DNA from 4 places in the Citrobacter tructae genome. Region 1 is predicted to be linked to each of the others. Evidence: predicted binding sites of a transcription regulator. Region 1 holds the regulator's gene; each other region holds the start of a gene.

What was found. The regulator CRP, encoded in region 1, controls carbon source genes, mostly activating them, when cyclic AMP is high. The targets are predictions, from matches to a motif close to ATGTGANNNNNNTCACAT.
Region 2: a site for CRP is predicted at 1,431-1,448, ahead of cdd (cytidine deaminase). Genes of this name have one in related genera too.
Region 3: a site for CRP is predicted at 3,455-3,472, ahead of mlc (sugar metabolism global transcriptional regulator Mlc). Genes of this name have one in related genera too.
Region 4: a site for CRP is predicted at 3,959-3,976, ahead of bhsA (multiple stress resistance protein BhsA). Genes of this name have one in related genera too.

The regions. Positions count from the first base shown of each region.
Region 1 covers NZ_CP038469.1:3,799,300-3,806,678, reverse strand. Annotated here, with positions in the region: partial or broken gene E4Z61_RS18825 (hydrolase) at 1-61, shown strand, start outside; gene E4Z61_RS18820 (YheU family protein) at 64-282, shown strand; gene E4Z61_RS18815 (phosphoribulokinase) at 336-1,205, shown strand; gene E4Z61_RS18810 (OsmC family protein) at 1,251-1,655, opposite strand; gene crp (cAMP-activated global transcriptional regulator CRP) at 1,965-2,597, shown strand; gene E4Z61_RS18800 (YccS/YhfK family putative transporter) at 2,649-4,736, shown strand; gene argD (bifunctional acetylornithine/succinyldiaminopimelate transaminase) at 4,789-6,006, opposite strand; gene pabA (aminodeoxychorismate synthase component 2) at 6,092-6,655, opposite strand; gene E4Z61_RS18785 (putative adenosine monophosphate-protein transferase Fic) at 6,687-7,289, opposite strand; gene E4Z61_RS18780 (YhfG family protein) at 7,279-7,379, opposite strand, start outside.
Region 2 covers NZ_CP038469.1:299,426-306,804, reverse strand. Annotated here, with positions in the region: gene dusC (tRNA dihydrouridine(16) synthase DusC) at 1-54, opposite strand, end outside; gene E4Z61_RS02020 (CidA/LrgA family protein) at 268-666, shown strand; gene E4Z61_RS02015 (CidB/LrgB family autolysis modulator) at 663-1,358, shown strand; gene cdd (cytidine deaminase) at 1,507-2,391, shown strand; gene sanA (outer membrane permeability protein SanA) at 2,522-3,241, shown strand; gene E4Z61_RS02000 (DUF2542 family protein) at 3,244-3,483, shown strand; gene E4Z61_RS01995 (NAD(P)-dependent oxidoreductase) at 3,717-4,958, shown strand; gene preA (NAD-dependent dihydropyrimidine dehydrogenase subunit PreA) at 4,952-6,187, shown strand; gene mglC (galactose/methyl galactoside ABC transporter permease MglC) at 6,247-7,257, opposite strand; gene mglA (galactose/methyl galactoside ABC transporter ATP-binding protein MglA) at 7,273-7,379, opposite strand, start outside.
Region 3 covers NZ_CP038469.1:869,220-876,598, forward strand. Annotated here, with positions in the region: gene E4Z61_RS04725 (carboxypeptidase M32) at 1-271, opposite strand, end outside; gene E4Z61_RS04730 (CPBP family intramembrane glutamic endopeptidase) at 513-1,118, shown strand; gene E4Z61_RS04735 (MFS transporter) at 1,183-2,436, opposite strand; gene E4Z61_RS04740 (LysR family transcriptional regulator) at 2,533-3,432, shown strand; gene mlc (sugar metabolism global transcriptional regulator Mlc) at 3,561-4,781, shown strand; gene bioD (dethiobiotin synthase) at 4,907-5,602, shown strand; gene clcB (voltage-gated ClC-type chloride channel ClcB) at 5,558-6,847, opposite strand; gene dmsD (Tat proofreading chaperone DmsD) at 6,847-7,379, opposite strand, start outside.
Region 4 covers NZ_CP038469.1:544,381-551,759, forward strand. Annotated here, with positions in the region: gene E4Z61_RS03180 (glycine zipper 2TM domain-containing protein) at 135-674, shown strand; gene E4Z61_RS03185 (TonB-dependent siderophore receptor) at 738-2,918, opposite strand; gene comR (TetR family copper-responsive transcriptional repressor ComR) at 3,167-3,802, opposite strand; gene bhsA (multiple stress resistance protein BhsA) at 4,045-4,302, shown strand; gene ldtC (L,D-transpeptidase LdtC) at 4,388-5,353, opposite strand; gene mfd (transcription-repair coupling factor) at 5,502-7,379, opposite strand, start outside.

The DNA of each region.
Region 1 (7,379 bases):
CCCCGAGATGTGGCTGGAATCGCGTATCCCCGACTGGCTGACAACGTATCTGGAGGCATAATCATGCAGATCCCCTGGCAGGACTTATCCCCTGAAGCGCTGGACAATCTGATTGAAAGCTTTGTCTTGCGTGAAGGCACCGATTATGGTGAACATGAACGTTCACTCGAACAAAAAGTCGCCGACGTCAGACGCCAGTTACAATCTGGCGAAGCCATCCTGGTATGGTCAGAACTGCATGAAACGGTCAACATTATGCCGCAGAAACAGTTTCGCGAATAATCGGTTGTCGACGGCTGACTATAATAAAAAACCAACCTATTTATGGAGTTGTTATGTCTGCCAAACATCCGGTGATTGCGGTAACAGGATCCAGCGGCGCGGGGACCACCACCACCAGCCTCGCGTTTCGTAAAATTTTCTCGCAGTTAAATCTGCGCGCTGCCGAGGTGGAAGGCGACAGTTTTCACCGCTATACCCGTCCTGAGATGGACATGGCGATCCGCAAAGCGCGTGACGCCGGGCGACACATCAGCTATTTCGGCCCCGAAGCCAACGATTTCAGCCTGCTGGAACACACCTTCATCGAGTACGGTCAGTCGGGCAAAGGCCAGTCACGAAAATATCTGCACACGTATGATGAAGCCGTTCCGTGGAATCAGGTTCCGGGCACATTTACCCCCTGGCAGCCTCTTCCTGAACCGACGGACGTGCTGTTCTATGAAGGCTTGCACGGCGGTGTAGTAACCCCGCAACAAAATGTGGCGCGGCATGTCGATCTATTGGTCGGGGTGGTGCCAATCGTCAACCTGGAGTGGATCCAGAAACTAACCCGCGATACCAGCGAGCGCGGTCACTCCCGCGAAGCGGTAATGGACTCAGTCGTGCGCTCAATGGACGATTACATCAATTACATCACCCCGCAGTTTTCCCGCACGCATATTAACTTCCAGCGCGTACCGACGGTCGACACCTCTAACCCTTTTGCAGCAAAAAGCATTCCGTCATTGGATGAAAGCTTTGTTGTTATCCATTTTCGTAATCTGGAAGGTATCGACTTTCCCTGGCTACTGGCTATGCTGCAGGGCTCATTCATTTCTCACATCAATACATTAGTGGTGCCGGGTGGCAAAATGGGGCTGGCAATGGAGCTGATCATGCTGCCGCTGGTCCAACGGCTGATGGAAGGGAAGAAAATAGAGTAAGCGGTGTTTGTGCCGGATAGCGCTAGGCTCATCCGGCATTAGAAATTACGCCGCAATCACTTCATAGGAATGGGTAATATTCACCGCTTTTTCTAGCATCAACGCCACGGAACAATACTTCTCCGCCGAGAGGTCTACTGCGCGGGACACTGACGCGTCTTTTAGATCGTTACCGGTGACGATGAAATGCAGATTAATATGGGTAAACAGACGCGGCGCTTCTTCACGACGTTCGGAAGTGAGTTTCACTTCGCAGTTGGTCACATCCTGACGACCCTTTTGCAGGATCGACACCACATCAATCGCACTACAGCCACCCGCAGCCATTAGCACCATTTCCATCGGGCTCGGCGCTTTATCACCAGAGTTACCGTCCATCAAGATTTGGTGGCCAGAGGCGGACTCACCGAGGAAGGTTAACCCCTCAACCCACTTTACACGCGCTTGCATATTTCGTAACTCCAATGTTTCAATTTTCCTGACAGATTACGCGTACATAACAATTCTCGCAACGGAAGGCGACCTGCATCATGCTGAAGCGAGACACCAGGAGACACACGGCGAAAGCTATGCTAAAACAGTCAGGATGCTACAGTATTACATAGACGTACTGCATGTATGCAGAGGACATCACATTACAGGCTGCAGTTCACTTTTTAGCAGCCCCTTTCCCAGGTAGCGGGAAACATATTTTTGCAACCCCAGAGGCAGCGTCGTTTTCTGGCTCTGGAGACAGCTTATAACAGAGGATAACCGCGCATGGTGCTTGGCAAACCGCAAACAGACCCGACTCTCGAATGGTTCTTGTCTCATTGCCATATTCATAAGTACCCATCGAAGAGCACGCTGATTCACCAGGGTGAAAAAGCGGAAACGTTGTATTACATCGTTAAAGGCTCAGTGGCAGTGCTGATCAAAGATGAAGAAGGGAAAGAAATGATCCTCTCTTATCTGAATCAGGGCGATTTCATTGGTGAATTAGGCCTGTTTGAAGAAGGCCAGGAACGTAGCGCCTGGGTACGTGCCAAAACCGCATGTGAAGTCGCTGAAATTTCATACAAAAAATTTCGTCAATTAATCCAGGTTAACCCGGATATTCTGATGCGCCTGTCTTCCCAGATGGCTCGTCGTCTGCAGGTAACGTCCGAAAAAGTGGGCAACCTTGCCTTCCTGGATGTCACTGGTCGTATCGCCCAGACCCTGTTGAACCTGGCGAAGCAACCTGACGCTATGACCCACCCGGATGGCATGCAGATCAAAATCACCCGTCAGGAAATTGGCCAGATCGTTGGCTGTTCCCGTGAAACTGTTGGTCGTATCCTGAAGATGCTGGAAGATCAGAACCTGATCTCCGCGCACGGTAAGACGATCGTCGTCTACGGCACGCGTTAACCTCATCGAAATGGCGCGTTACCGGGTAATGCGCCATTCTTGTTTACACCGATGTGGCGAAGACTGATTTATCACCCCGAGATCAACTACGCACTACGACAAACCCTGGTGCTGTGTTTGCCCGTGGCTGTCGGTCTTATCATCGGTCAGCTTCATCTGGGGCTGCTTTTCTCCCTCGTCCCTGCCTGCTGTAACATTGCCGGTCTTGATACCCCGCATAAGCGCTTTTTCAAACGCTTAGTTATTGGCGCGTCGCTGTTTGCCGGGTGCAGCCTGATCATGCAGTTGCTGCTGGCGCAGACCATACCGCTTCCGCTAATCCTCACCGGCCTGACACTGGTTCTCGGCGTAACCGCAGAGCTGGGCCCTCTGCATGCTCGATTACTGCCAGCCTCACTGATCGCGGCGATTTTCACGCTAAGTCTGGCCGGGAATATGCCCATCTGGGAGCCGCTGCTGATCTATGCGCTGGGTACGTTGTGGTACGGCGCGTTCAACTGGTTCTGGTTTTGGCTGTGGCGTGAACAGCCGCTGCGGGAATCGCTCAGCTTGTTGTACCGCGAACTGGCCGATTATTGTGAAGCAAAATATAGCCTGCTAACCCAGCACGTCGATCCCGAAAAAGCGTTACCCCCGCTGCTGGTTCGCCAGCAAAAAGCCGTGGATCTGATCACCCAGTGTTATCAGCAAATGCACATGCTTTCGGCGCATCGCAATAACGAGTACAAACGCCTGCTGCGGTCCTTTCAGGAAGCACTGGATTTGCAGGAACATATTTCCGTTAGCCTGCATCAACCGGAAGAGGTGCAAAAGCTGGTCGAGCGTAGCCACGCGGAGCAGGTGATTCGCTGGAACGCGCGCACCGTCGCCGCCCGCCTGCGCGTGCTGGCAGATGACATTCTGTATCATCGCTTGCCTACGCGTTTTTCCATGGAGAAACAGATTGGCACGCTGGAGAAAATTGCTAACCAGCATCCGGACAACCCGGTCGGGCAGTTTTGCTACTGGCACTTTAGCCGTATTGCCCGCGTGCTACGCACTCAGCGTCCACTGTACGCCCGAGATTTGATGGCCGACAAACAGCGCCGATTGCCGTTGCTCCCTGCCCTGAAAAACTATCTGTCGTTGAAATCCCCGGCGCTGCGTAATGCCGGACGCATCAGCGTCATGTTGAGCATCGCCAGCCTGATGGGCAGCGCCTTACACCTGCCAAAACCTTACTGGATCCTGATGACGGTCCTGTTCGTCACGCAAAACGGCTACGGTGCAACGCGGGTACGTATTTTGCATCGTTCGGTAGGTACGCTCGTCGGGCTGGTGATTGCTGGCGTCACGTTGCACTTTCATATTCCGGAAGGATTTACGCTGGCGGCCATGCTGGTCATCACCCTCGGCAGTTATCTGATCATGCGCAAAAACTACGGCTGGGCCACCGTCGGCTTTACAGTCACGGCGGTATATACCCTGCAGTTGCTGACGCTGAACGGGGAGCAGTTTATCGTGCCGCGCTTTGTCGATACGGTGCTGGGCTGTTTGATTGCCTTTGGCGGCACACTCTGGCTGTGGCCGCAGTGGCAGAGCGGCCTGCTGCGCAAAAACGCCCACGATGCGCTGGAATCCGATCAGGAAGCCATTCGCCTGATCCTCAGCAACGATCCGCAGGCAACACCGCTCGCGTATCAGCGTATGCGGGTCAATCAGGCACATAACACACTGTTTAACTCACTCAACCAAGCGATGCAGGAGCCAGGATTTAATTCGCATTACCTGGCCGATATGAAACTGTGGGTCACGCACAGCCAGTTCATCGTCGAGCATATCAACGCGATGACCACGCTGGCACGAGAACACACAATGTTGACGCCGGATTTGGCGCAGCGGTATCTGGAGTCCTGTGAAATTGCAATTCAGCGCTGTCAGCAGCGGCTGGAATATGACGGGCCGGGAAGCTCCGGCGATGTGAATATTCTCGAATCACCGGAGATGCTATCCCACGGTCCGTTAAGCACTCTGGAACAGCATCTGCAGCGCATTTTGGGTCATCTGAACACTATGCACACCATTTCTTCTGTTGCATGGCGTCAGCGCCCGCACCACGGTATCTGGCTAAGCCGACGATTGCGGGATATGAAGGGCTAACACTGTTTGCCGGATGTCGCCGCTGAACTGTGCTTTTCCGGCAAACAGGCGATCAACCCACCACTTTCGCGACCGCCTGCGCGAAGCGCTGCATCCCTTCATCGATATCCGCTTGCTCTACCACCAGCGACGGCGCAAAACGCATCACGTCCGGGCCGGCATTCAGTACCATCACCCCTTCGTGGGCAGCCGCGTAGAGGAAATCGCGCGCCCGGCCTTTGAACTGCGGCTTCAGCTCCGCGCCAATCAGCAGCCCCATGCCGCGAATATCGCTAAAAATGTCATACTGAGCATCGATTTTCTGTAAATGCGCAACAAATTCCTGACGTTTGGCCTGAATACCTTCCAGCACGTCCGGCGTGTTGATGATGTCAAACGCCGTCTCTGCAACCGCGCAGGCCAGCGGATTACCACCGTAGGTCGAGCCGTGCGAACCAACATGGAACGCAGAAGCAATCTCCTGAGTGGTCAACATGGCACTCACCGGGAAGCCGCCGCCGAGGGCTTTGGCGCTGGTCAGAATGTCCGGCGTCACGCCGTAGTGCATATAGGCAAACAGATTGCCGGTACGCCCCATCCCGCACTGCACTTCATCAAATACTAGCAATGACTGATGTTGATCGCACAACTCCCGCAGGCCCTGTAGGAATTCCGGTGTTGCGGCCATGACGCCACCTTCGCCCTGAATCGGTTCGACGACAACCGCGCAGGTGTGATCGTTCATCACCGCTTTAACCGCATGCAGATCGTTAAACGGCACATGAATAATGTCCGCCGGTTTTGGGCCAAAGCCGTCAGAATATTTCGGCTGTCCGCCGACGGAAACGGTAAACAGCGAACGGCCGTGAAACGCATTGTGGAAGGCGATAATTTTGGTTTTGAACGGACTATGTCGCACGCAGGCATAGTGGCGCGCCAGCTTAAAGGCAGTTTCGTTGGCTTCGGTGCCGGAGTTCATGAACAGCACACGCTCGGCGAAGGTCGCTTCAATGATTTTGCGGCCTAAACGCAGAGCGGGTTCATTGGTGAAAACGTTACTGGTGTGCCACAGGGTTTCGCCCTGGGTTTTCAACGCCTCGACCAGTGCCGGATGGCAATGCCCTAACGCTGTAACTGCAATGCCGCCCGCGAAATCAACATACTCTTTGCCCTGTTGATCCCAGACTCGACTCCCTTTCCCTTTTACCGGAATAAACTCTGCCGGTGCATAAATCGGCAGAATCACTTCATCGAATGTTGCGCGCGTAATTGCAGTTTGTTCAGTTGCCATGTCATTGCCACCCTATTAAGCAGAAATGTTAGTGAAATTATAATCACAAAATATGAATAAAAAATCACTGAATAGCAACCACAAATCATCGATTGAGGAAATTAGCCAGCAGTTGATGCCCCTGCTCACTGAGGATACTTTCCGGGTGAAACTGTACACCTTCCAGATCCCACTCGCGGTGACGAATGCCCATAATTTCCTGAGTCTCGCTCCAGGCCGTTACCTCAAAGCAGGCAGGCAGCGTCTCTGGCGCAACCACCAGAGAGTGGTAGCGTGTCACCGTTAACGGGTTCGCCAGCCCCTGAAAAACGCCCTGCCCGGTATGCGTAATTGGGCTGGTCTTACCGTGCATCACTTTCGCCGCTCGCACCACGCTGGCACCAAATGCTTGCGCCATCGCCTGGTGACCCAAACAGACGCCCAGCATCGGGATTTTTCCCGCATAGTGACGAATAACGTCCAGCGAGATCCCGGCATCATCCGGCGTACAAGGGCCGGGGGAAATAACGATTTTTTGCGGGCTCAGCGCGTCGATTTGCGCCAGCGTCAACTCGTCGTTGCGCCTGACAAGAACCTCAGCGCCCAGTTCGCAGAAATATTGATACAGGTTCCAGGTAAAAGAATCGTAGTTATCGATAAGCAGGATCATTGCGGCTCCGGTACAGAAAAACCGCGCTATTCTACCCAGTTTCTCGGGCTTCGCTTACCACTTTAAGAAATATCGCCCGCAACGCCGACAGGTCGCCCATCGCACCACTCTGATTGGCCTGATTCCACTCTTCGACCGGTATACCATCCCAACTGAGCATATACCCGGCATGGATCGCTAACTGTTCGAAGAAAATACGCTGTGCCAAACCACTACCAATACGAAACGGGTGCAGGACATTAATTTCGCAATAATAATGCGCGAGTCGGTCGATAAACGTATCCTTTGGCTGCCCAAATAGCCAGGACTCGTCTTCCAGATCCTGCATCAGCGCATTGCCCTCTTTCTCGATGTAGGCAAAGTGGCAGAAGCGGGTATCACCCTGATAAATATCAACCTCGCGCAGCTGGCCCGCCCAGTCAAAAATATCCTGATAGAGTTGACGATGGATAGCACACAGGTGTGGCAAACCGCGTTTGTACGGACCCAGCCCAATCGTCGCCGCACGCAGCGCCGTCAATTCGTAGGCAGCCTGCGCCAGACGTTGTGCCTGATGAACCCCCAGACGATTACGCATTACGTTCAGGCCAGGATACAAATAGGGATCGCGCCCATCACCGAATTTATCGCTCATAGTGCCTCCTCAATTCTTCAAGGCGCGCCAGGGCGTCTTCAGCGCTCAACGTAACCCGTGGAATATCCACGCCTTCCAGGCGTCGGCTGG
Region 2 (7,379 bases), 1.3 Mb from region 1:
CTCGCGCACCAGTGAGTCGAGCACGCCTTCCATCGGCGCCAGTAATACACGCATATCGTCACCCGCAAAAAAAGAGGCGCTATGGTAACGTCTCTGTGCAATAGATTAAAGCACCGCAAACGGCGCACAGAGGTCGTCCTGTTGATTAGGGTTATTGCCCGATGTTCCAGATATCTATTTCCACTATGCTTAGAATTCATGATGTGATCGGTAGCACGTTTTTAAGTTTAATTGTATGATGAATGAGTTTCGTCAAGGGTTTCTACTATGAGCAAGTCACTGAACATTATCTGGCAATATTTACGCGCGTTTGTCCTGATTTATGCCTGCCTCTATGCGGGTATTTTTCTTGCCTCACTGCTGCCAATCACCATCCCTGGCAGCATTATCGGCATGCTGATTCTTTTTGTACTGCTGGCATTGCAGATACTGCCCGCGAAATGGGTTAACCCCGGTTGTTATGTCCTGATTCGCTACATGGCACTGCTGTTTGTGCCGATTGGCGTGGGGATCATGCAGTACTTTGACTTGCTACGCGCACAATTTGGGCCGGTTGTGGTGTCCTGCACCATCAGTACGCTGGTCGTTTTCCTGGTGGTGAGCTGGAGCTCGCACCTTGTACACGGTGAACGCAAAATCGTTGGGCAAAAAGGATCGAAAGAATGATGTCGTATATCTGGTGGTCATTACCCCTCACCTTAGCGGTATTTTTTGGCGCACGTAAGTTGGCGGCGCGGTTTAAAATGCCGCTGCTGAACCCACTGCTTGTTGCCATGGTGGTCATCATCCCTTTTCTGATCCTGACCGGTATTCCCTACGATCACTATTTCAAAGGCAGCGAAGTGCTGAACGATTTGCTGCAACCCGCCGTGGTCGCGCTGGCATACCCGCTGTACGAACAGCTGCACCAAATCCGCGCCCGCTGGAAATCCATTATTGCTATCTGCTTTGCCGGTAGCATTGTGGCGATGGTCACCGGTACCACGGTTGCGTTACTGATGGGGGCATCACCGGAAATCGCCGCGTCTATCATGCCGAAGTCGGTGACCACGCCTATCGCCATGGCGGTGGGCGGAAGTATTGGTGGCATTCCGGCTATCAGCGCCGTCTGCGTTATTTTTGTCGGGATCCTTGGTGCCGTTTTTGGTCATACCCTGTTAAATGCAATGCGCATTCGCACCAAAGCGGCGCGTGGACTTGCAATGGGCACCGCGTCTCACGCCCTGGGTACAGCACGCTGCGCGGAGCTCGATTACCAGGAAGGCGCGTTCAGTTCTCTGGCGCTGGTCATTTGCGGGATCATCACCTCGCTGGTGGCTCCCTTCCTGTTCCCGGTGATTTTGGCCGTGGTCGGCTAATCGGCATTTTTAGCTCATTTATTTGCGATGCGTTGCACATTTTTCATTTAAGTTTCATGAGTTGCACACACAATGAGATTCAGATCACATATAAAGCCGTAACAGGCCCGTAAACTACGATCCCATTACATTGTTATGAGGCATCGCCATGCATCCACGTTTTCAAACTGCTTTTGCTCAACTCGCGGATAACTTGCAATCAGCTCTGGCCCCTGTTCTGGCGGATGCGCATTTTCCCGCCATGCTGACGGCTGAGCAGGTCTCTTCGCTGAAACGCGAATCGGGACTGGACGAAGACGCGCTGGCATTCGCTCTACTGCCGCTGGCGGCGAGCTGCGCACGTACCCCGCTGTCCAACTTCAACGTTGGCGCTATCTCTCGCGGCATCAGCGGCACTTGGTATTTCGGTGGGAACATGGAGTTCCTTGGTGCGACCATGCAGCAAACCGTTCATGCCGAGCAAAGCGCCATCTGCCACGCCTGGCTGCGCGGAGAAAAGGGACTCGCCGCCATTACCGTCAACTACACCCCCTGCGGCCACTGCCGTCAGTTTATGAACGAGCTGAACAGCGGACTGGATTTACGCATTCATCTGCCAGGTCGTCAGCCTCTCGCACTGCGTGACTATCTACCGGACGCTTTTGGCCCGAAAGATCTCGACATCAAAACATTACTGATGGATGAGCAGGATCACGGTTTTACGCTGCAAGGTGATGCGCTGACCCAGGCAGCGATCGCCGCAGCCAACCGGTGCCATATGCCGTACAGCAACTCCCCAAGCGGTGTGGCGCTGGAATGCAAAGACGGTCAAATCTTCAGCGGCAGCTACGCTGAAAACGCCGCCTTTAACCCAACTCTGCCTCCGCTACAGGGCGCGTTAAACCTGTTGAATCTCAACGGATACGATTACCCGGACATTCAACGCGCCGTGCTGGCTGAAAAAGCCGATGCGCCGTTGATCCAGTGGGATGCGACATCCGCTACCCTGAAAGCATTGGGATGCAATAACATCAGTCGCGTACTGCTGAGTTAATTGCCTGATGACTCAACGCTTATCACGGCTGGATTGTTGAAAATCCCCTCAATCAGACTGCTGTTTCTTGCGCTACGCCGTCGGGTACAGTAGCCTGATTGAAATTCCATCCAAATAACGAGTTTTCTGCATGTTAAAGCGCGTGTTTTACAGCCTGTTAGTCCTGGTTGGCCTGCTGCTGTTGACTGTGCTTGGCCTCGACCGATGGATGAGCTGGAAAACAGCCCCCTACATCTACGACGAATTACAGGATTTGCCTTACCGCCAGGTCGGCGTGGTCTTGGGCACAGCGAAATACTATCGCACCGGCGTCATTAACCAGTATTATCGCTACCGTATTCAGGGTGCATTAAACGCGTATAACAGTGGTAAGGTAAATTACCTGCTGCTCAGCGGCGACAATGCCCAGCAAAGCTATAACGAACCGATGACGATGCGTAAAGATCTGATTGCCGCAGGCGTCGATCCGGCTGACATCGTGCTCGATTACGCCGGGTTCCGTACGCTCGATTCGATTGTGCGTACCCGCAAAGTATTTGATACCAACGATTTCATCATTATTACTCAGCGATTCCACTGCGAGCGCGCTTTGTTTATTGCGTTGCATATGGGCATTCAAGCCCAGTGCTATGCGGTGCCTTCGCCAAAAGATATGCTCACTGTGCGGGTACGTGAATTTGGCGCCCGTTTTGGTGCACTCGCCGATCTCTATATTTTCAAACGTGAACCACGCTTTTTAGGCCCGCTAGTACCCATTCCCACTATGCATCAGGTACCGGACGATGCACAGGGCTACCCGGCGGTTACGCCTGAACAATTACTCGAACTACAAAAAAAACAAGGAAAATAAGCATGGATGTGCAAACCCTCTTCGTCGTTTTGGCCTTTCTGTTAATCCCTGTATTTTGTTTCCGTGAGGCATGGAAAGGCTGGCGCTCCGGGGCCGTTGATAAAATAAAGAAGAACGCAAGTGAACCGGTTTATGCTTATCGTAATCAAGAGCCGCTGCAATTTTGGTCCTACGTGCTTGTTTACGCCGGATGTGGGTGTTTATCCTTCGGCATGGTTATTTATTTAATCTTTTATCGATAAAGGTCATTTATTAATATTAGCGCTTGAGAATAGCTAGTATTATGAGAACAATTACCATTTCAATGTAAGGGATTAATGCTGCAAATCAGTATTTCCCTTTTGCCCTCCTCTATTTGTGAATCCTTTCACAGAATACTCACCCAGCAATGCTTAGCCTTAAGAATAACTTTTTAATTTTTCTATTTTGTTATTAACAGTTCGCCTTAATTTACTCAAGCATTAAGGAAGAAAATATGCCACAACAAAATTATCTGGATGAGCTTACACCTGCATTTACCCCTTTATTAGCAATAAAAGAGGCCTCCCGCTGTTTATTATGCCACGACGCCCCCTGTAGTCAGGATTGCCCGGCGCAAACTGACCCAGGAAAATTTATCCGCTCCATTTATTTCCGCAATTTTAAAGGCGCCGCCGAAACTATTCGTGAAAATAATGCGCTCGGCGCCGTTTGTGCCCGGGTCTGCCCAACCGAAAAATTATGCCAGCGCGGATGTACGCGTTCAGGTATTGATAAACCTATCGATATTGCACGTCTGCAGCGCTTTATTACCGATTTTGAACAGCAGACCGCAATGAAAATTTACCAGCCGGCGACAAAAACATTGGGTAAGGTCGCGATTATCGGCGCAGGTCCGGCTGGATTGCAAGCCAGCGTCACACTGAGCAATCTTGGTTATGACGTCACTGTCTACGAAAAACAGGCGCAGCCTGGCGGCTGGTTGCGCTATGGCATTCCAGAATTTCGCCTGCCGAAATCGGTGTTGGATCTCGAGATTGCCCGTATCGTTGAAATGGGTGTCACCATCAAGTGCAATTGCGAAGTCGGTAACGCACTCTCGATTGAACAACTCAAAACTGAAAACCGCGCAGTTCTGGTCACGGTGGGGATGTCTTACGGCTCCACGCTGCCCATATTTGACCAAGCGAAAAACGTCGAGATTGCTGTCGATTTTCTGCAACGCGCCCGTAAGAACAGTGGCGATATTTCCGTGCCGCAGAGTGCGTTAATCATCGGCGGTGGCGATGTGGCCATGGATGTCGCCAGCACGCTGAAACTCCTCGGCTGCCCGTCTGTCACCTGCGTCGCACGTGAAGAACTGGACGAATTCCCCGCCAGTGACAAAGAGTTCACCAGCACGCAAGCGTTAGGCGTATCGATCATCGACGGTTTCACGCCGGTAAATGTCGCCGGGAATAAAGTCAACTTTAAGCATGTTCGACTGCCAGGAGAACTCACGCTTGAAGCCGAACACATTATTCTCGCCGTCAGCCAACATGCTCAGCTTGATAATTTCGCGGCGTTAAAGCCAGAACGCAATATTATCAACACGCACAATTATCAAACTGTCGACCCGCTTCTGTTTGCAGCAGGCGATATTGTCAAAGGCGATAAAACCGTGGTGTACGCCGTAAAAACAGGAAAAGAAGCCGCTCAGGCCATTCATCACTATTTAGAGGGGGCTTGCTCATGTTAACGAAAGATCTTTCTATTACCTTTTGCGGCGTCAAATTCCCTAACCCGTTTTGTCTCTCTTCTTCTCCGGTGGGCAACTGCTACGAAATGTGCGCCAAAGCCTATGATACTGGCTGGGGCGGCATTGTTTTTAAAACCATCGGTTTCTTCATTGCCAATGAAGTCTCCCCGCGATTTGATCATCTAACAAAAGAAGATACCGGCTTTATTGGCTTCAAAAATATGGAGCAAATTGCCGAACATCCGCTGGAAGAGAATCTGGCAGCCATTCGCAGGCTGAAACAAAACTACCCGGATAAGGTGCTGATTGCGTCAATCATGGGGGAAAATGAACAGCAATGGCAGGAGCTGGCACGTCTGGTTGAAGAAGCCGGTGCGGATATGATTGAGTGCAACTTCTCGTGTCCGCAGATGACATCACATGCGATGGGCAGCGATGTTGGGCAAAGCCCTGAGCTGGTCGAAAAATATTGCCGGGCAGTAAAACGCGGTTCTTCCCTGCCGATGCTAGCCAAAATGACGCCGAATATTGGTGATATGTGTGAAGTGGCTCTGGCGGCTAAACGCGGAGGTGCTGACGGTATCGCCACCATCAACACCGTTAAATCCATCACCAATATCGACCTGACCCGGAAAATCGGCATGCCGGTGGTCAACGGGAAATCCAGCATTTCTGGCTATTCCGGTAAGGCGGTAAAACCCATCGCGCTGCGCTTTATCCAACAACTGCGCACGCACCCCGAACTGCGCGATTTCCCAATTAGCGGCATAGGCGGTATTGAAACCTGGGAAGACGCCGCCGAGTTTTTACTGTTAGGCGCGGCTACGCTGCAGGTGACCACCGGGATCATGCAATATGGTTATCGGATTGTGGAGGATATGAGGAGTGGGCTGTCGCACTATCTTGCCGATCAGGGATTTAATTCACTGGAAGAGATGGTCGGCCTTGCCAATGCCAATATCATTCCGGCTGAAGATCTTGATCGCAGTTACATCGTCTACCCACATATCAACCTCGATAAATGCGTCGGCTGCGGACGCTGTTACATCTCCTGCTATGACGGCGGGCATCAGGCGATGGAATGGAATGAGCAAACCCGTACCCCACACTGCAACACCGAAAAATGCGTGGGTTGCTTGCTATGTGGTCACGTTTGCCCGGTCGCCTGTATCGATCTGGGTGAGGTGAAATTCAAAACAGGTGAGAAAGAGCACACGTTAACGCTGTAACGTAAGACACAAAAATCCCGGTGCAGAATTCTCTGCACCGGGATTTTTGTTTTACCGCGTTATTTCTTACGCGCGTATTTCAAGGAATCCAGCGCGACAGCGAATATGATGATGCCGCCCTTAATAATGTACTGCCAGTAAGGATTCACGCCGATGTAGGTTAAACCATAGTTGATGACGGTGAAAATTATCACACCGGTCACCACGCCGAAGACCGTACCTACCCCACCGCTGAACGACACGCCGCCTACCACGCAAGCTGCAATCGCATCCAGTTCATACATAAAACCGAGGTTGTTAGTCGCCGAGCCGATACGCCCTGCTTCCAGCAAACCACCGAAGGCGTAGAACACCCCGGACAGCGCATAGATAATCAGCAGGTTCAGCGCAACGTTAACGCCCGACACTTTCGCCGCTTCCGGGTTACCGCCAATGGCGAAAATGTTTTTACCAAAGCGGGTCTTGTTCCACAGCACCCAGACAAAGGCTACCGCAATCAGCGCATAGAAGGTGATGTAAGAAAGTCGGAAACTGCCCAGTGCAATAAAGCCCTGCGCAAAGGTTGAGAACCCACTGTCAAAACCAGAAATTGGCGATGCGCCGACAAAGTCGTAGTACAGGGAGTTAATCCCGTAAACGATGATCATCGTGCCGAGGGTAGTGATAAACGGCGTCACGTTCAAGTAAGCAATGATAATGCCGTTGACCAAGCCGATAATGGCACCAATGACGCAGACAATCAGCACCACCACGATGATTGGCATGGTGGCCATTTCCGGGAACACCTTGTTGGCGTTCTCCATCGACTGCAATAACGTTGCCGCAACCACCGCCGCCAGTCCGACCTGACGCCCGGCTGACAGGTCAGTCCCTTGGGTGACAATCAGTCCGGCAACGCCCAGCGCGATAATAATACGCACCGAGGATTGCGTCAGAATGTTACTCAAGTTCAGTAAACTTAAGAATGTGGGGTCCTGGAAAATAATAATGGCCAGCAGAACCAAAAGAACAACGTAAATTCCGCCTTCTTTCAGATAAGTAAGAAAACTTTTCTTATTTAACGCACTCATGAGGAGCCCCTAATCTTAAAGGTGCAAAGACGCAAGACGGAGGATTTCGTTTTGCGTTGTTGTTTTAGTGTCAACAATTCCAGCCACGAGACCGTTGCTCATAACCAGAATACGATCGGTAA
Region 3 (7,379 bases), 1.9 Mb from region 1:
GATGCAGGCGCGTCATTTCTCGCAGATTGGCCTGCTCAACATCGTTCAACTGTTCCTGTTTCGCGCCGGCAATCCATGTGGCGACCTTAGGGTCGGTTAACAACTGATGTTCCAGGACGTTCAGTTCCGCCAGCGCTTCGCCACGGGCTTGACTGCCGCCGGGAGGCATCATAGTAAACATGTCCCAACTGGCTATTGCCGAGAGGTGGGAGAAGCGAGAGAGCCGCTGGAAGGTGCGGGTGAGTTGCTGGTAATTTGTACTGTTACTCATTATTTTCGTTCTCGTTCTGTTGGACCAGACTGGAGAGTCTAACGTGATTTAACGCATTTACCCATTCATCGTCTGGTCGGGTGAAATTTTGGTAGCTTGTAAACGATAATGATACTTTTTATCATAAAGAAAATTTGATGTGGTAAATCATGAAGTGATCTTTTACCAAGGAGAAGGTGTGCAACAGGAAGTCGGTAGCGAGTATATCGCCAGAAGCAGGGCAGTATCCGGTTGTGTTTCGATGTTTTTACTGATGTTTGGCCTCACGTTTGTCCCTCTTTTCTTTGCCAAAAGCGTGGTATTACAGGCACAGGGGTTGCTGTTTCCGCTGCTGTTCGCTGCGGAGTTTGTTGTGCTGGTGCCATTGTATTATTTCTTCTTTAGCAAAAGAGCAGGTTTAGGAAAAGGTAGGTTTAACGCAACGTGGTTTGGCATTTTATTTGCCACACTTTTGCTGGTGCAATTTGTTGGCCCCTGGCTGCTGGGAATAAGACAGAATGAAGAATGGGTGACAACCCAGGTATCATTACGCAGTTATGCGCTATGGCTGTCGAGTTTGTCACTGATATTTATTGCCCCGGTTTATGAAGAAATGATTTTCCGTGGTTGCCTGTTTAATGCTTTCCAGTACTGGTTCAAGGATAAAACCTGGCTGACGTCGACGGTGGTGTCCGCCATTTTTGCGCTGATGCATACGCAATATGTGGATTTTAGAACCTTGCTGCTGCTGTTTATTGTGTCGCTGGTTCTGATCTATGCCCGAATTAAAAGCAACGGTATATTGATGCCGATTATGCTGCACATCCTGATGAACGGCACGGTAGTAGCCCTACAAATCGCGGCTTAGGCATTAGCGACGTCGTAACGCTGATGGGTGCCCGGGGATGTTTTGTTATCTCCGGGCATCACTATCAGTCGTGCAAACGGTGGTGTAAACGGCCCCCCACCAGCAGCGCGAGGATCAGCATCAACGCAATAAACCCACCGACGCCGTTCCAGCCGTAGTTATGCCAGAATATGCCACCCAGCGTACCTGCGATACTCGATCCCAGGTAATAACAGAATAGATACAAAGACGAGGCCTGGCCTTTGGCGCGTTTAGCGCGCGGACCAATCCAACTGCTGGCCACCGAATGTGCGGCGAAGAAACCGGCAGAAAACAGCAGCATCCCAGCAAAAATCAACCACAGTGACGTGAACAGCGTCATCAGCAACCCTACCAGCATCACACCCGTCGAGAACAACATCACCGGGCCCCGGCCATAGCGGGTGGTCATCGACCCTGCCTTCGGTGAACTCCAGGTACCGGTGAGGTAAGCCACGGACAGCAGGCCAACCACTGCCTGGCTGAGTTCCCAGGGTGACAGCATCAGGCGGTAGCCGATGTAATTAAACAGCGTTACAAATGAACCCATCAATAAGAAACCGACCATAAATAGCAGCGGTAATCCTGGGTCACGCCAGTGTAAACGGAAGTTAATAAACAATGATTTAGGCCGCAGCGACGTTGGTCTGAAGTGGCGGGATTCCGGTAAGATTTTCCAGAACATTAGTGCGGAGGCGAGGGCAAAACAGCCGATAGCTGCCAGCGCAATACGCCAGTTAAAAAAGTCGGTAAATACACCGCTGATCAAACGGCCGCTCATGCCGCCAATCGAGTTACCACTGATATACAGACCCATCGAAAAGGCAACAAAGCTGGGATGGATCTCCTCGCTGAGATAGGTCATGCCCACTGCGGCCACGCCGCTTAATGACAGACCAATCAACGCACGCATAATGAGAATACCGTGCCAACTGGTCATCATTGTCGAAAGCAGCGTGCAGCAGGAGGCCAGCAGCAGCGCGGTGACCATTACCGGCTTGCGGCCAATGGCGTCGGAAAGTGGCCCGGTAAACAGTAGACCTATCGCCAGCATTGCGGTTGAGATAGACAGTGAAATACTGCTGTTGGCGGGGGATACGCCAAATTCATGTGATAGCACAGGTAGGATCGGCTGTACGCAATATAGCAGGGCAAATGTCGCTAACCCGGCGGAAAACAGCGCCAGCGTGACGCGCATAAACGAGGATGTGCCGCGTTTTATAAACGCATCCGGCGGGGAGATACTCTGTTCATCAACATCGCTTGTCGGTGCAGTATCGACAGTAGTTGTACGGCTCACTTGAAATCCATCTGTTATTAACAACCAGCCTTAAGAGTATGAAAATCACAATATTCTGTCTAATATATTAATAATCTCAAATAATATTTTAAAAATATGAATATTGAACTGCGTCACCTGCGCTACTTTGTGGCGGTTGCGGAAGAACTGCATTTTGGCCGCGCGGCAGCCCGGCTGAATATTTCCCAACCCCCTTTGAGCCAACAGATCCAAATCCTCGAGCAGCAGGTAGGCGCCCGGCTGCTGGCGCGCACCAATCGCAGCGTAGCGCTGACTGCTGCAGGCAGACAGTTTCTGGCCGACAGTCGGCAGATCCTCGGGCTGGTGAACGAAGCCGCCGCAAGGGCCGAACGTCTGCATTTGGGAGAAGCGGGGGAGCTGCGTATCGGCTTTACCTCTTCTGCACCGTTTATCAAGGCGGTTTCAGATACGCTGTCCTTTTTCCGCCAGTGTTACCCCGACGTACATATGCAAACCCGTGAAATGAATACCCGCGAGCAAATTGCCCCGCTGAGCGAAGGGACGCTGGATATGGGACTCCTGCGCAATACACAACTCCCGGACACGCTGCACCGGGAGGTCATCCTGCACGAGCCGCTGATGGCGATGATCCCACGTGTACATCCGTTGGCGAAAAAGCCAGTTGTCACGCTGGCGGAACTTGCCCGCGAGCCGTTTGTTTTTTTTGATCCGCATGTGGGTACCGGATTGTATGACGATATTCTTGGCTTGATGCGTCGCTACGACCTGAAGCCTACCATCACTCAGGAGGTCGGCGAGGCGATGACCATTATCGGTCTGGTGGCTGCGGGACTGGGGGTGTCAATTCTGCCCGCCTCCTTTAAGCGGGTGCAGTTGTATGAAATGTGCTGGGTACCTATCGCAGAAGAAGATGCCGTTTCTGAAATGTGGCTGGTGTGGCCTAAACATCGCGAGCAAAGCCATGCCGCGCAACGCTTTCGCCAGCAGCTCTTGGCGGCGGTACAGCATGCTTAAATTAGTTTAAAAACGGGCAAAAATGTGCAGTAAATCACACGGCTAAGTAAAAAGTTGACGGAAACCATTGAAGTGCTTCACCATAGTCTACAGATTATTTCGGAGCGCGAAAATAAAGGGAGTAAGTGGTGGTTGCTGATAGTCAGCCTGGGCATATCGATCAAATTAAGCAGACCAATGCGGGTGCAGTTTATCGCCTGATTGATCAGCTCGGACCGGTATCGCGTATTGATCTCTCTCGCCTGGCACAATTGGCGCCTGCCAGTATTACCAAAATTGTCCGCGAAATGCTCGAAGCACATTTGGTGCAAGAGCTGGAAATAAAAGAAGCCGGGAGTCGTGGTCGTCCGGCCGTTGGCCTGGTTGTCGAAACGGAAGCCTGGCACTATTTATCTATTCGTATCAGCCGCGGCGAGATTTTTCTCGCGTTACGCGATCTCAGCAGCAAACTGGTGGTTGAAGACTGCCTCGAAATGCCGCTGGTCTCCGAAATTCCGCTGCTCGATCGCGTTATCGCGCAGGTCGATCAGTTTTTCATCCGCCATCAGCAAAAGCTCGAACGATTAACCTCCATCGCCATCACCTTACCCGGGATTATTGATACCGAGAATGGCATCGTGCATCGCATGCCATTTTACGATGACGTGAAGGAGATGCCACTGGGCGATGCGCTGGAGAAACATACCGGTGTCCCGGTGTACATTCAGCATGATATTAGTGCCTGGACTATGGCCGAAGCGCTTTTTGGTGCTTCGCGCGGTGCTCGCGATGTGATTCAGGTGGTGATTGACCACAACGTGGGCGCTGGCGTGATTACCGACGGTCATTTGCTGCATGCGGGTAGCAGCAGTCTGGTCGAGATTGGTCATACGCAAGTGGACCCTTATGGCAAGCGTTGCTACTGCGGCAATCATGGATGTCTGGAAACGATTGCCAGCGTGGACAGCGTTCTCGAACTCGCGCAGGTGCGCCTGAAGCAGTCGATGAGTTCCTCGTTGCATGGACAACCGTTGACGGTGGATTCGATATGCCTGGCTGCCATGCAGGGTGACTTACTGGCGAAAGATATTATCAACGGCGTTGGGACACATGTGGGGCGCATCCTCGCCATCATGGTGAATTTGTTCAATCCGCAAAAGATTTTGATTGGATCTCCACTCAGCAAGGCCGCAGATATTCTGTTTCCGACCATTGCTGACAGCATTCGTCAACAAGCGCTACCTGCCTACAGTCGACACATTGTTGTTGAGAGTACGCAGTTTACCAACCAGGGAACGATGGCAGGGGCTGCACTCGTGAAGGACGCGATGTATAACGGTTCTTTGTTGATTCGTCTATTACAGGGTTAACAATTTTTAACTGTTGTACAAAAAATTGCGCTATCTCAAGCTGATTCAGGTTCTCTTACCTTAGACTTTCTCCACTGTATTATTTTCCTGACTTATATTTTCAAAGCATAACGGTGGAGTTAGTGATGCTGAAGCGTTTCTTTATTACAGGTACAGACACTTCTGTTGGGAAGACAGTGGTTTCCCGCGCATTACTACAAGCGTTAGCGTCAGGGGGTAAACGTGTTGCGGGTTACAAACCCGTGGCCAAAGGCAGCAAAGAGACGCCGGAAGGCTTACGCAACAAAGATGCGCTGGTGCTGCAAAGCGTTTCTTCCCTGGAACTGCCTTACGAGGCCGTCAACCCGATCGCACTCAGCGAGGACGAAAGCAGCGTCGCACATAGCGGCCCGGTCAACTACACCCTGTTATCCAACGGACTCGCCAGCCTGAGCGAAAAAGTTGATCACGTGGTGGTAGAAGGTACCGGCGGCTGGCGCAGCCTGATGAACGATCTGCGTCCGTTATCGGAGTGGGTGGTTCAGGAACAGTTACCCGTGCTGATGGTGGTGGGTATCCAGGAAGGTTGTATTAATCATGCCATCCTTACTGCGCAGGCGATTGCCAGCGACGGACTACCGCTGATTGGTTGGGTGGCTAACCGCATCAACCCTGGGCTGGCACATTATGCTGAAATCATCGACGTACTCGGCAAAAAATTACCGGCCCCGCTGATTGGCGAACTGCCTTATCTGCCACGCGCAGAACAACGTGAGTTGTCTCAATATATTCGCCTGTCAATGCTCGGCAGCGTGCTGTCGGTAGATAGAGTCCTGGCGTAACGTCCGTGACAGCACGGAAGCCACCACACAGGCGATTAGTAATCCGGGGAGCAGGCGATACTCCCCGGTCATTTCACAAACCATCAGCGTAGACATAATTGGCGCATGCGTTGTTGCCGCCAGCAGCGTCGCCATCCCGGTTAATCCCAGCAGAATAGTAATCTCATCCGTACCGGGAAGCCAGAATCCCCATATGCGACCAAACAGCATACCAATCGACAGACCGACAAACAGGGTTGGCGTGAATACACCGCCCGGCGCGCCGGAGCCGCTGCTGGCAAGTACCGCCAGTAATTTGCAGATAAATATCCCACTGATAACCGACAGCAGAGGTGGTGAGAGTAAAAACGATTGCACCACGCTGTAACCATTTCCCCAAACGGTTGGTGTGAGTAATGACAGTATGCCGACGATCAGTCCTCCCAGCGTCAATTGCCACGGGGGGGAGAGTTTCAGGCGTAAAAAACCGTTGTGGCTGGTAGTCATCAGCCACATAAAAAGGGGACCGCAGACGCCAGCCACCACGCCGGTGCTGACGATCATCAGGTATTCCGGCGCATGCAGGTCTCGCGTCAGATGCACGGTATAGAGCAGCGCGTTGCTGTCACTGAGTAAATGGGTAGTCAGCAGGGCGACAACGGCGGAAACGACAACCGGTCCCAACGATGCCAGAATTAATGTGCCAAACAGGACTTCGGCAATAAACAGGCTGCCCGCCAGTGGCGCATGGTACGCACTTGCCATACCCGCAGCAGCTCCGCAGGCAATCCATAACTTCCATTCTGTGCGTGGGGTAAAGCGCTGGGCAAAACAGGATGCAGCCAGCGCCGCCAGTAAGATCATGGCACCTTCACGCCCGATGGCGCTCCCGCTGGCGACTACCAACAATGACGCCAGCGACTTCACCAGGCTGGCGCTAACATCAAACTGCCCGTCAGTTTGCAGCGCTTCCATATAATCCGTGGGAGCCTGCGGGCGCTGCCGGTTAAACTTCTGCCAGCCCCACAGTAGTAATCCTGCCGCAAGCCCGCCCAGAGCAGGGGTTAGCATGCGTCGTAGCGGAGGCAGGCTGGAAGCCGCATTGACCAGACTGCCGGTGTCGTTACTCAGGAAAAACCACTCCAGGATCAGCATGGCGTGGCGAAACCCGGCCACCGCCAGCGCCGCCAGGATGCCGATCAGCGCGGCGAACAGCAGGCGGCGAAGCATAGCGCGCAGGTCGGGATACGCGTGCAAATGATGCATTAACGAAATAATGGTTTAACGGCGACGGGGATCAGTAACTGCGACTGCCAGTGCGCCAGCGTCATACGGGCCAGTTCCCCCAGAGCCTGGTAAAATGGATGATCGGCTTTCTCGATAAATACCTCGAGGAAACGGCCCGACCAGGGTAACAGATGCCAGGCCAACAGCTGCTTGCACGCGTCGTGACGCCCGTTTTCGGCAAGCCAGGCGGCTAATAACAGCAGAGATCCAAAGTGATCTTCGGGTTCATTTTGCTGCACGTCGAACTGGATACCGTTGTCGCGCATCCACTGACGCAATGCCAGCGTTGACTCACCAAACAAGACGTTTTCACGGTCCAGCCAGACCGAACCCCATGGCGGAGACGGCAGTGCGTAAGGGCCGATAAATAAACGCTGCCAGGCTTCTGAAAGCGATTCATCGGCTTCAGCCTGAAACTGGCTAATCAATCCGGACAGGGCATCTTCAGACAGTGGCCACTGTGCCTGCCAGCCATCGACCGTGAGTGCGCCGACTAGCGGAGCCGCTTCTA
Region 4 (7,379 bases), 1.6 Mb from region 1:
CGGCTCCTTCCGTCAGAGTTATCTGAATCCTGCTGCTTTACCTCCTCGTTCCGCTATTTTCATCCGTAATCTGATTGGCATTCTTCATCTCCTGTTGCAAAGTTGTTGCTAATAGCAAAAAAGGAGGAAGTCCCGTGAATAAATCAATGTTGGCGGGTATAGGGATTGGCGTAGCTGCTGCGCTGGGTGTGGCAGCGGTGGCCAGTCTTAACGTGTTTGAGCGTGGCCCACAATATGCGCATGTTGTCTCTGCGACACCAATTAAAGAAACGGTAAAAACGCCGCGTCAGGAATGCCGCAACGTGACGGTCACGCACCGTAAACCGGTGCAGGATGAAAACCGTATCGCGGGCTCTGTGCTGGGTGCCGTTGCTGGCGGGGTTATCGGCCATCAGTTTGGTGGTGGACGTGGCAAAGATATCGCCACCGTAGCGGGTGCATTAGGTGGCGGTTATGCCGGTAACCAGATCCAGGGCTCGATGCAGGAAAACGATACCTACACCAGTACTCAGCAGCGTTGTAAAACGGTGTATGACAAAGCGGAAAAAATGCTGGGTTACGACGTCACGTACAAAATTGGCGATCAGCAGGGCAAAATCCGTATGGATAAAGACCCTGGCTCGCAAATCCCACTGGATAATAACGGCCAGTTGGTGCTGAATAACAAAGCGTAAAAAATAGTTTTATTCTGTACATCAATTAGCCCCCCATTCGCTCAGGCTGGGGGGCTTTTTTTGTCAGAAGGTCAATGCGTAGTTCAGACCAAAGGTGCGACCACGTCCTTTGTACTCATACAGCGACGGGCTGCCATAGGTAGGGCTGTAAAGCAGTGGTGCACGTTGTCCCCACAGCGTGGTGTACTCTTCATCCAGCAGGTTTTCCACGCTGAAGGTCAGTTTACCCAGCGGAAGTTGATAGCTGCCAATAAAGTCCATGGTGTTGTATCCGTCCAGCTTGTTGCCGCTGGCATCGCTCAGGTCGAAGGTTTGCTGACTCTGCACACGTAGCGACCAGGGCTCAGGCGCCCAGCCAACCCAGGCGGTCGCTTTTGACGGTGAGGCCAGCGTGACATCCCATTTCTGCCATTTTCCGTTTTGCTTCACTTCTGATTTTATAATGTTGAAGTTGCTTCCCACACTCCAGTCGGTATCAGCGATGAAGTAATCTACCGCACCTTCGAGACCATAAATCCGGCGATCGTCGGGTTGTACGTTAATGGTCATATCGCTGCGGTTAATGACGATCGATTTATCTGAGGTTGAGTAATAGGCCGCCAGTTGTGTGCGCAGGCTATCACCGGTATAGCGCCATCCCAGTTCGAAGGAGTTAACTTTAATACCTTCCAGTCGTGAATCTGCAACGTTAACGCTGCGCTGGAGCTGGTAACGATCTCCGACCAGTGCATAAGTGCCATTACCGTAGTATTTGCCCGGATCGGGGAGTTCCACCCCCTGAGAAAAGTTAAACCACGTCTGCTGACGGTCGGTCAGGTGGGCGAGGATCCCGGCATTAAACAGGAGGTTATCGTAATCGGTTTTCCCGCCCGGGATCGCATCGGCGGAGTTTGCCAGTCCGTTAGCAATCCCTTGTTGCTGTGCGTAACCGACGAAGTCATCAACCCGATTTTCAGTCCATTGATAGCGAATCCCGGCGCTAAGCGTGAAGATGTCATTGATGTCATAACTGTTTTGCAAGAAAGGTGCGAAGTTGGTGATGCTGTATCCAGGGTAGCGCCCGGTGGTGTAAGCGGTGCGGTTATCCATGCCACCAGAAGGCAGGGAATAGGCCAGATCAAAGAATTTCTGATTGGAATCGAAGGTTTCGTGATCGGCATCGATGCCCCAGGTGAGCTCCCAGTTATCCATCAACTGACTGTTGAGGGTAATTTTGGCACCAAACTGATCGGTGTCTTGCTGTGATGCAGAAAAACTGGTGACCTTGCCTTTGCTCAGAGTAGGGAAGGGGTAAAAGGTCAGCGATTCATCACGGTAATATATCTGGCTGACTAAATTCTGGCCGAAGAAATTCGCATCCGAATATTGTAGGCTAATAAGATGACGTTCTGTACCGGGAATACGATCTGAATTCAGACCGTTGCTGGTATACGCTTTACCCGTTCCCGTAACGGCCGACATATTCTCGCCCAGATCTAATCCGTAATCCTCATCGCCCTGACTTTTATAGTACTGGGTCACCAGCTGCAGTTGACGGTTGTCATCAAGCTCAATCGTCCCGGTGCCCATGACGTCCAGACGGTCAGAGTGCTGCAGGCCAGTTTGAGTGTTATCCAGCATTAAGGCATCGTTGTTGCCATCGTACCAGCCCCCAAATCGTTGATAAGCAACAGACATACGCCCGGATGCGCGATCGGTTCCTCCGCTGACGGCTACGGCAACCCGTTCATCATGATCGTTGCTGTTGTTGAACCCGCTTTTACTGCCCAGTTCAAGTTCAACTTCACGTTCAGGTTGGCCTTTTTTGGTGACGATATTAATTAACCCACCGGTACTCCCGCCGCCATACAGCGAGGTTGCGCCTGAGATAACCTCGATGTGCGCAATATTAAACGGGTCAATGGAATCCAGCTGGCGGCTGTCGGTACGCGAGGAGTTGAGACGCACGCCGTCGATCAGCACAACGATCGCGCGACCGCGCATGTTCATTCCATAGTTGGTGCGTCCCTGGCTGCTGACATCAATACCGGGGATCAACTGAGCCAGTACGTCCTTAAACTCTTTACCGCCCTGAACCTGCTGCTCAATCTCCGTGCCTTCAATAACCCAGGTAGTTTGTGCCATTTCTGCCACGGTGCGCTGGCTGCGGTTGGCACTGACGATAAGATCGTCTTCCTCTGCCGCCATTGCCGGAAGGGTTAAGGACAATAAGAGGGGATTGAGCACCCAAAGACGCTTATTCATTCGCATTCCTTTTAAAAAGAGTCGGTCTGTTTTTGTTATTACGGCGCAGAAACCGAGTGTTACATTGGGAAACAGATGTTAAAACAAACGCGAATATTGCTGATAACGATTGTGATTATCAATTGTTTTTACAAAAATGCAGCATTAAGCTCATGAAAACAATGATGAATGTAGGGGCATTCTGAGGGGATCGGGAGCGCGATAAACTCCCGATAATAGAAGTGATGAAAGGTTGTAACGGTAACGCGTTACTCTTTGAGCAGTTCAGGCCACAGACGCAGCGTGGTGCGGGTTATCCGCATCAGTTTCTCGAACGTAGCCCCTTCGCGGGCGCTGATCGACATTCCTTGCAAAATACAGCTCAGAAATTCGGCCAGTTTCTGCGGATCGCAATGAGCTGGAATTTCACCATGTTCCTGGCGTTGGCGAAGAAACTGGGTCAGCGTTTGTTCCTGCATGGCATGACGGGATTTCACCGTGTGCGCAATATCACGAGAAGAGGCGGCAAGCGTTGCGGAGGTATTAATCATAAAACATCCCGCTGGCGTGTCCTTGCTAGTGAAGCAGGTTGCGATTGCTGTGAAATAGTCTTCCAGTGCGGAGAGGAGACTTTTTTCTTCGCAAAAAAGTTGGGCTTCGTGTTTTGCGGCGAAGCGGCTGATGTAGCGATCCAGCACGGCACGAAATAAACCTTCCTTATTGGTGAATTCCGCATACAGCGTTGGCGCTTTAGCGCCGGTCGCCTCCACGAGATCGGCGAGCGATGTCGCTTCATATCCGTGTTGCCAGAAGAGTGTCATGGCCTTATCAAGCGCGGCTTCCCTGTCGAACACTTTTGGTCGGCCACGGCTTTTTTTTGCACAACCTGTCGTTTCAGTTGTCATGGTGCCGTCGTACCTGGTTGGGTTTATTGAACAATCATTATAAAAATATTCTCCCTTACTCTCCAGTGTAATCACGATAAAAATAATTTATTGCTATTGATATGAAAAATAAGACCTTTGTATTTTATATAATGATCGTTATAAAAAAATATTGACGTGTGACCTGGATCACATCTATCATTTACCTATCGATCGTTAAGTTAATCTTTTCGACACACATTCATCTGCACAAGGTCACTATTATGAAAAACGTAAAAACGCTGCTGCTTGCTACTGTTCTGAGTTCACTTTCATTTGCCAGCTTTGCTGCTGTAGAAGTTCAGGCAACGCCTGCGGGCCAACAGAAGGTGGGGATTATCTCTGCGAATGCGGGGACTAACTTAGGTTCTCTGGAAGAACAGTTGGCCCAGAAAGCGGATGAAATGGGGGCGAAGTCGTTCCGTATTACCTCTGTAACTGGTCCTAATACCCTCCATGGGACAGCAGTCATCTACAAATAAGTTTTAACCCATCGCAATGCCACTGCGAGTTAAATAAAAACCCCCGCTAGAAAAAATCTAGCGGGGTTTTTTTATGGTATGACTTTTACAGTGACTGCTGGCTGACGTCGTGATGACGCGTCACATCTACGGGCATCCCGGAGCGCATTTCCATCGCGTGTTCCATGACGGAGACATCCGTTTGCGCGGCATTTTTAAACGTCTGCATTGACGCGTTGAGTACGATCGGCAGCACCTGCGGATCGTCATCAATATTTTCTGACAGCGGCTGGTGCACTTCTACCAGCCGCACGCCGTTGGGTTCAACAGAGGCTTTGATTGGCGTGTTGATAATATTAACTCTGGTGCCTGGCGTGACCTGGCGGAATAAGGTCTCAATGTCACTGTCGCGCAGGCGAATACAGCCAGAACTGACGCGCATTCCAATGCCAAAATCAGCATTAGTTCCGTGCAGCAGGTACACGCCGCCGTAAGCCGCTAAGCGAATGGCATGATGACCCATCGGATTTTCCGGTCCAGCAGGCACTACGGCTGGCAGGTCTATACCATTGGCTTTATAACGGGCGCGGATGTTGGCCGTTGGCGTCCATGTCGGGTTGGCGCGTTTATCAGAGATAGTGGTTACCATGGTGGGTGTCAGAGTATCTCCACCCAGTTGACCAATCCCAATTGGATACACGGTCACCGAATTTTTTCCCGGGTGATAGTAGTACAGACGCAGTTCGGCGAGGTTAATCACAATCCCTTCACGCGGTGCATCCGGCAGCAGGGTTTGCAGCGGAATGGTTAACACGCTGCCCGCTCTTGGCACGAAAGGGTCGACGCCGGGGTTAGCCTGTAGCAGTGCTAGAAAACCCACATTGTATTTTTTCGCAATGGCTTCCAGTGAACCACCGTTGTCTTCGACAACGTGAACGGTATTTTCACCTACCAACCTGCTTCCTGGCGGAGGTAGCGGCCAGGTGTTTGCCTGGGCCGGTAGCGCCAGAGCAAGAGACGCGGCAAGCGTAAAGAACGACAGCCAGCGAGAGAGTTGTTTATTGTTTAACATCACCATAAATCCATTGTTTTTACATGGTTTTTATCATGTGAAAGTAAACGGGAATTATGGCGGTTTGCTGTGTCGGGAAGTGCAGGGAAGTGCAAAGAGTTTGTAAATTCATCAGCCGGGTGAGTATTACCCTCACCCGGCTTGATGGTTATGCCACGGCGTTTTCTTCCAGCTGGCGCATAAACTGACGCACCCACTCTATACGCTTTTTACGATCGGCCAGATCCTGGATGAACTTCAGGCGAGTTGGACCGTCCAGGCGGAAGCGCTGCGGTTGTTTTTGTAGCAAACCAATCAGCCATACCGGGTTGACGTGGTTTTTCTCAGCAAACTCAACGGTACCGCCTTTCTCATTGCCTTCGAGTTTCCTGATCCCCAGTTTCTGCGCCTGCTGGCGCAAACGAGCAATATCCAGCAGCGTACGGGCCGGATCGGGGAGCAGGCCAAAGCGGTCGATCAGCTCGACTTTGATCTCTTCCAGTTCGTTTTCGCCCTTCGCACTGGCAATACGTTTATAGAACGACAGCCGCGTGTTCACATCGGGAATGAAATCATCCGGCAGTAGTGAGGGCATGCGTAGTTCCACTTCGGTTTGTTGACTGGTGAGATCTTCCAGCGACGGTTCACGCCCTTCCTTGAGTGCGTCCACCGCGTTCTCCAGCAGCTCCATATACAGCGAGAAGCCGATAGTTTCCATTGAACCGCTCTGGTCTTCTCCCAGCAACTCGCCCGCACCGCGAATCTCGAGGTCGTGGGTTGCCAGCGCGAAGCCCGCGCCCAAATCTTCCAGCGAAGCGATGGCTTCGAGGCGTTTTTGCGCATCGGTGGTCATGGCTTTCGGGTGCGGCGTCAGCAGCCAGGCGTAGGCCTGGTGATGCGAGCGTCCCACGCGACCGCGCAGCTGGTGTAGCTGTGCCAGACCGAAATGGTCTGCACGTTCGATGATAATCGTGTTAGCGGTCGGGATGTCGATCCCGGTTTCGATAATGGTGGTACACACCAGCACGTTAAAACGCTGATGGTGGAAATCGTTCATCACGCGTTCCAGTTCGCGCTCGCGCATCTGGCCGTGTCCGATGGCAATACGCGCTTCCGGCACCAGTTCCGCTAATCTGTCAGCGGTTTTCTGGATGTTCTCAACGTCGTTGAACAGGTAATAGACCTGACCACCACGCAACACTTCACGCAGGATCGCCTCACGCACCACCAGATTGTCGTATTCGCGCACAAAGGTTTTAACCGCGAGACGACGGGCGGGCGGAGTCGCGATGATCGACAGATCGCGCATACCGCTCATTGCCATATTCAGCGTACGTGGAATTGGCGTTGCTGTCAGCGTCAGAATATCGACGTCAGCGCGCATCGCCTTGATACGCTCTTTATGGCGTACGCCGAAGCGGTGCTCTTCATCGACAATCAGCAGACCGAGATCTTTAAGCTTCACATCGCTTTGCAGTAGCTTGTGGGTACCGATAAGAATATCGATTTTACCTTCGGCGACCTGCTCCAGGATCTGCGCTTGCTCTTTGGCGCTCCGAAAACGAGATAACATCTCAATGCGTACTGGCCAGTTGGCAAAGCGGTCGCGGAAATTGTCGAAGTGCTGCTGAGCGAGCAGAGTGGTCGGTACCAGTACGGCGACCTGCTTGTGGTTCTCGACGGCGAGGAAGGCGGCGCGCATAGCCACTTCGGTTTTACCGAAGCCAACGTCGCCGCAAACCAGCCGGTCCATCGCCAGCGGCTGACACATATCGCTGAGCACCGCGTTAATAGCCTGCGCCTGATCGGGCGTGGTTTCAAACGGGAAGCTGTCGCAAAACAGCTGGTACTGCTCGCGATCGTGCTTAAAGGCAAACCCTTCTTTCGCCGCGCGCTGGGCGTAGATATCCAGCAGTTCTGCTGCTACATCGCGCACTTTTTCGGCCGCTTTTTGCCGCGCGCGCGACCAAGCATCACCGCCGAGTTTATGCAGTGGCGCGTTTTCTTCTGCACCACCAGCGTAGCGGCTGATCAAATGTAATGACGA